One region of the Bacillus sp. N1(2025) genome, then DNA from elsewhere that is predicted to be linked to it. Evidence: riboswitches for the same ligand, from Rfam matches in the RefSeq annotation. Region 1 holds a riboswitch; the other holds the start of a gene.
The links. Region 1 has a riboswitch for glycine ahead of gcvT (glycine cleavage system aminomethyltransferase GcvT). Riboswitches for the same ligand answer to the same signal wherever they lie in the genome.
Positions count from the first base shown of each region.

Region 2: it holds a riboswitch for glycine, as region 1 does, so the genes downstream of both, ACNFN4_RS05490 (amino acid permease) here and gcvT (glycine cleavage system aminomethyltransferase GcvT) in region 1, are expected to answer to the same signal.

Region 1 is NZ_JBLTJB010000001.1:577,342-580,765, reverse strand. Features, by position in the region: gene gcvPA (aminomethyl-transferring glycine dehydrogenase subunit GcvPA) at 1-935, opposite strand, end outside; gene gcvT (glycine cleavage system aminomethyltransferase GcvT) at 950-2,050, opposite strand; glycine riboswitch at 2,229-2,329, opposite strand; gene ACNFN4_RS03265 (DEAD/DEAH box helicase) at 2,474-3,424, shown strand, end outside.
Region 2 is NZ_JBLTJB010000002.1:119,170-122,593, forward strand. Features, by position in the region: gene fbp (fructose-1,6-bisphosphatase) at 1-1,002, opposite strand, end outside; glycine riboswitch at 1,302-1,382, shown strand; gene ACNFN4_RS05490 (amino acid permease) at 1,528-2,874, shown strand; gene ACNFN4_RS05495 (Fic family protein) at 3,015-3,424, shown strand, end outside.

The DNA.
Region 1 (3,424 bases):
AGAGTGAGAACAAAGCCTCTTCGCCCGTTTTCATCTTCCGTTTGGCCGACAAGCCGGCCCGGCACCTTTCTCATCAGTTTTTTCGTTACTGCAAAATAGCCGCAGTGCGGGCCGCCGAACGCCGCAGGTATGCCGAAAGGCTGCGCGTCCCCGACGACGATATCAGCTCCGTATGCCCCGGGCGGTGTCAAAATACCGAGCGCGAGCGGGTTTGAAGAAACAATCAGCTGGCTGTTTCCTTTATGTGCGAGCGGCTCAATGTCCTTTAACGGCTCGATTTGTCCGAAGAAGTTCGGATACTGGACGATCACGGCTGCCGTTTCATCACAAACGGCATGTTCCAATGCTTCAAGATCTGTGACGCCGTTTTTCGCGGGCACCTCTACAACCTCAATATATTGGCCCTTTGCGTATGTTTTCAAAACATCCCGTGATTCCGGATGAACGGCTGCGGAAATGACGATTTTTTTCTTTTTCGTATGGCCCGACGCAAGCATCGCCGCTTCCGCCAGCGCCGTTCCCCCGTCGTACATAGAGGAGTTTGCGATATCCATTCCCGTTAATTCACAGATCATCGTTTGAAATTCAAAAATCGCCTGCAGCTCTCCTTGTGAGATTTCAGGCTGGTAAGGCGTATATGCCGTGTAAAACTCTGATCGGGATATCACATGATCGACGATAACCGGCTGGTAGTGATCGTACACTCCTGCGCCTAGAAAAGATGCATATGTAACAGCGTCTTTATTTTTCGCCGCAAGCTTCGTCAGCTCTCTCGTCAGCTCAGTTTCTGACTTTGCTTGTTTAATGCGGTAGTCTTTTTGAAACCGTACATTTTCCGGAATATCGGCAAACAGTTCATCAATTGTTTCTGCGCCGATGGCTTTCAGCATTTCTTTTTTATCCTGTTCTGTCGCGGGCAAATATCGATGCTTCATATGACTCTCCTTTTTCAGCTCTGTTTTGGACGTTTATAAAACGGTGTGCGGACAATCTTCGCTTTTACCGTTTTTTTACGGATTTCCACTTCTACTTCCGTTCCGACTTCACTGAATTCCGTTTTGATTAAGGCAAGGCCGATATTTTTCTTTAAAGTCGGAGATTGCGTGCCTGTCGTGATTTCACCGATCGGAACACCGTCTTTTTTCACGGCGTACCCGTGTCTCGGAATCCCTTTTTCAATCATCTCAAGTCCGACCAGCTTTCGCGGGGCTCCTTTTTCTTTCTGTTCGCGCAATACAGACTTCCCGAAAAAATCGGAATCTTTCTTGTGTTTCACGGCAAATCCGATTCCGGCTTCAATCGGTGTAATATCTTTCGTCAATTCCTGACCGTATAAAGCAAGCTTCGCTTCAAATCTCAGCGTATCACGGGCGCCGAGGCCGCACGGAACGAGGCCTTCATGCTCTCCCGCTGCAAGTATCTCCTTAAATAGATGAACCGCATCTTCATTGCGGCAATATAACTCAAATCCGTCTTCACCGGTATAGCCTGTTCTTGAAAGCAGGACTTGTCGTCCGGCAACGTCCGCCTCGTCAATAAACGTAAACGGCTTTAAGGAGGACAAATCACATTCAGTCAGCTTCGTAAGAACCGACTGAGCATTCGGCCCCTGAACGGCAAGCAGTGAAATCCCGTCAGACTGATTCGTCAGCGTGACATCGCCTTCCGTATGTTCCGTCAGCCAAGCGATGTCCTTTTCAATATTAGACGCGTTAATCACGAGCAGATAGCAGCTCTCGCTTTTCTGATAGATCAGCAAGTCATCCACCGTACCGCCGTCAGGATAACACATGGCGGTATAAAGCGCGTTTCCCGGCTTTAAATCGGCAACGTCATTTGTCATCATTTTTTGGAGAAAAGACAGGGCGTCTTTACCGGATACTTCAACTTCCCCCATATGGGACACATCAAACAGGCCCGCTTTTGTGCGGACGGCTTCATGCTCCTCTTTAATAGAAGAAAATTGAACCGGCAGCTCCCATCCTCCAAAATCAATCGTTTTTCCGCCGTATTCTTTATACACGTCATAAAGCGGTGTTCGTTTCAGCATCATCTTCCCCCTTCAGTCATTGGCGCATTGTAAAAACATATAAAAAAGGACAGAGAAACACCTCATGAAAATGAAGGTTTCTCTGTCCCGGCACCTGAAAGTTTACTTTATGAACATATCATAAAGACGTCCCCTTTGGTGGCCTGCTTCTTCTAAGTGCAGACACTCTCCAGAGTTGCGTCGAGCAAGAGTTCTTTTGCCTGAGAGATTCACTCCGCAGTTTGCTCCTTCGGCGCCCGGACGCCCATCTTTCGTCCGAGTCTCTCCCCTTGCTGTCATTCGCTCATATTTACCAATTTTATGGACATACTAAAGCAATATCTTTTAGTGAAATCATTACTTATATCCTACCACCCTCATTTACGTCCGGCAACAAAAATTATGATAAATCAGTTTTTTAAAAGAAAGGCGGTTTTGTTACATATGACAGCAGAGATCATATTTGATGCAAACTGGCCGGGAGAGTTTTCTGAGCGGCTGAAAACGGACGGTCCCTGGTCAAATTGGGAGATGTACAAACTGTCGGCTGAAGTCCAGCAGACCCTTGCCATTCCTGAATTTGAAGGATTGAGGGCTCCTTTATACCTGCCCGATTTCACTCCGCTTCCCCATCAGCTTGAGGTCGCGCAGAAAGTCGTTGAAAAAATGAACGGCAAGGCGATTTTGGCTGATGAAGTGGGGCTCGGAAAAACGGTGGAAGCGGGCCTGATTTTAAAAGAATATATGATTCGCGGGCTGGCCAAAAAAATCCTGATTCTTGTGCCGGCATCACTCGTTTCCCAGTGGGTGAAAGAGCTTCAGGAGAAGTTTTTAATACCCGCTGTTGAACAGAAGAAAAGCTATGTGTGGGAACAGTGCGATATCGTCGTTTCTTCTATTGATACGGCCAAACGCTCGCCTCACAAAGACATTGTCCTTTCTATTCCGTATGATCTCGTCATTATTGACGAGGCGCACAAGCTCAAAAACAGCAAAACGAAAAATTATGAATTTGCGAGAAGTCTTGTGAAGAAATACTGCCTGCTTTTGACGGCAACGCCGATTCAAAACCGGATCGAAGAAATCTTCAATTTAGTGTCACTGTTAAAGCCCGGCCATTTAGGAAACGAAAGCGGATTTCAAGAAACCTTCAATCAGAAGGACGGGATTGACGCTCATGAGCATTTGAAAGAACTCGTCAATAAGGTGATGATCCGCAACACGCGGAGCGACACCGGCCTTACATGGACGAAGCGCCACGTGGAAACAGTGCCGATCACCTTTTCACCGACGGAACAGGCGCTTTACGATGACATCGTCGCACTGAAAAACGGCACGGAAAAGCCCGCAAGCGCATTTTCCATTATGACGCTGCAAAGAGAATGCTGTTCAAGC
Region 2 (3,424 bases), on a different contig from region 1:
AATCTTTTCCAGTAACAGACGTTCCTCCATATTAAAGTTCGGCCGTCTCTTAATAATCGGGCTCTCAAGCTTGAATTGGATCATCGCGATCGCCTGATGAATTTTTGTGATTTGTTTAATCTCATCTTCCGGTCTGTTTTCGTCCGCTTTCGGGCGGAAAGACGGGTTATCATCGTAATATTTTTCGGCAAGGTTCAATAGCGGTCTCAGATTGATGCCGTAAACGTCTTCAATAATATCCAGATTGTCATAGCGGGCACAGATGCGGATAATGTTTGCCAGGCATACTTTTGAGCCGGAATAAGCGCCTATCCAGAGAACATCATGATTCCCCCATTGAATATCCACTGAATGATAGTTGATCAGTTCTTCCATGATTTTATCCGGCTGCGGTCCGCGGTCGTAAATATCGCCGACAACATGCAGATGGTCGACCACTAATCGCTGCGTGCTGTAGGCAAGACCGGTGATGAGCTTATCGGCCTGGCCGAGCGCAATGATCTGTTCTATGATTTCGGAATAGTATTGTTCCTTGTTGGCGGCTTGTTCTGTTTTGTACAGAAGCTCTTCGGAAATATAAGCAAATTGGGCGGGCAGCGCTTTGCGCAATTTGGAGCGGGTGTACTTGGAAGAACAATAAGAAACGAGCTTAATCATCCGATGAATCGTTTCTTTATACCACTCGTTTAGTGCCTCTTTCGTATCAAAGTCATGTTTGATCAGCTTCAGTTTGTCCTCAGGATAATAGACCAAAGCCGCCAGCTCATCAATTTCTCTATCGTAAATGACGCCGCTGAAAATATCGCGGATCTTCTCTTTTACCCTTCCTGAACCGTTCCGCAGCACGTGCTGGAATGCCTGATACTCCCCGTGCAGATCACTGACGAAATGCTCGGTTCCTTTCGGCAGGTTCAGTATCGCTTTCAGATTAATGATTTCCGTGACCACTTTTTCTTCACAATCGTATTTTTGTGCGAGCAGATCTAAATATTTCGTTTCCAATCTCGTCCATCCCCTTTTTATTTACGAGCAATTGTATGGTAAGGTGAATTTAAAGTATGACATAATGTTTAAATTGTTAGACCTTATATGATAGTACCGCATAACGCCTTTTTGAGACAATGAAAACGGAAAATACGGCGCTTCAGGCATCGAAAATTGGACCGGGATAACGCCGTGAAGCTCATCCCCCTATTGACAATGAATTCAACTTCCATTAGAATAAAAAGTTAGCTGATAGGTATTTCTATCAGAAACTCAATACGTAGCAGGCTATGATTGCTGTGGGTCGCACTACAGCAGGAGCGGCTTCTGGAGAGACCGCGGGTTTTCCGCGGCGCCGAAGGGTTCACAATCTCAGGCAAAAGGACAGAAGAGTACCGAATATGTATTTGTCATGCTGTTGATTGTCAGCGGCGCAAATATAATTTGATATTCTTATGACCATGAGATTGGAGGGCATCCAATCTCTTTTTTTATTGGCTTTTTTTGCTCGTCGTTCACTAGAGAGGTAAGGAGGAGTCAGATGTGGAGCAGCGAGAGCTAAAGAGGGACTTATCGAATCGGCACGTGCAGCTGATCGCCATTGGCGGCACGATCGGCACCGGATTGTTTTTAGGGTCCGGTAAGGCGATTCAGCTGGCGGGTCCTTCTATCATCTTTGCGTATTTTATTGTAGGTATTGCGCTTTTTTTCGTCATGCGGGCGCTGGGAGAACTGCTGTTATCTAAAGCGGGCTACCAATCATTAACGGATATTGCCGAGGCGTATTTAGGGCCGCGTGCAGCGTTTGTCACCGGCTGGACCTACTGGTTTTGCTGGATTATGACGGCTATGGCGGATGTGATCGCCGTCGGTGTGTATGTGAAATATTGGTTTGATATTCCGCAGTGGATTCCGGCACTTATCTGTTTGCTCATTTTATTAGGGCTTAATCTGTTAACGGTTAAGATTTTTGGAGAATTGGAGTTTTGGTTCGCCTTAATTAAGGTAGTCACGATTCTCGCGTTAATTGTCATCGGTGTGGTTCTGCTGGTGATTGGGTTCAAAACGCATACCGGAACGGTTTCAGCGGCGAATCTGTGGGAGCACGGCGGCTTGTTTCCGAACGGACTTTCAGGTTTTTTGCTTTCGTTCCAGATGGTGATCTTCGCCTATGTCGGTGTGGAATTAGTGGGTGTGTCGGCGGCGGAAACGTCAAATCCGAAAAAAAATATTCCGTCCGCTATCAATAAAATTCCATTGCGGATTTTATTTTTCTACGTCGGGGCATTGCTCATTCTTTTATGTATTAACCCGTGGATGCAGCTGAATGCGGCGGAAAGTCCTTTTGTGAAGACCTTCAGTCTGGTCGGCATCCCGTTAGCCGCGGGAATCATTAATTTTGTCGTATTAACGTCTGCTGCTTCTGCTTGTAACAGCGGGATGTTTTCAACAAGCCGGATTTTGTATAACTTAAGCAAAACGAAACAGGCGCCTGCAAGTTTTGCGAAGCTGAATAAAAATCATGTGCCGAGCCGCGCATTATGGATATCGGTTATTGTGCTGTCAGCCGGCGCTCTTTTAAGCAAATTGATACCGGAAGCGGCCTTTGGCATCGTGACAACCATCAGCGCGATTTGTTTCATTTGGGTGTGGGGCGTGATTCTTGTCTGTCATATCAGATACAGAAAAACCCGTCCGGACTTACACGCAAGCTCGTCTTTCAAGGCGCCGTTTGCGCCGTTTATCAATTACGCCGTGCTGGCGCTGTTTGCCGTCATTCTGGTGATTATGCTGTTTGCGGATGCAACGCGCCCGGCTTTGCTGCTGACGCCGCTGTGGTTTATTGGATTATTTCTTATCTATCGGGCGAGAGGGAGAAAGACAGATTGAATTGCTTCAGACGGTGTACTGCCATGCAGTATGCCGTTTTTTGTTTTGTTTGGAAAGCGAGAATATTTGTTAGAAATCAGGCTATAATGATTGTATAATTTTAAAAAAGTGTATGAATTTAAATTAAGCGAGGTGATAATATGAAGTATGAGAAGTTATCTAAGCTTTTTTATAAAATGGATGCTGATTCATATGAGAAAGAATGTAAAAAGAGAACAAGCAGCTATGGCAGTTATTCAACATCATTAAACATACGGGGGTTCCGAAAAGGCCGACCCACGGGCGATTCATTTGAGTTATTCTATGTGAATACACATAAACTCATGAAGCTGAATAATGAAGTGTTGTTAAACAGTTCCAAAATTTCATCCCTTATCAGTCAGCTCCCCGAATTTGCCGTCAAACCTTATTTTGATAAATTAATTATTAATGAAGCACAGAGTAATAATGAAATTGAAGGAATTCGCAGTACAAAAAAAGAATTGAAAGAGGCTCTTAAAGCGTTAGAACAATCCGAGCCCTCACATAAGCGGTTTGTCGGATTGATGAA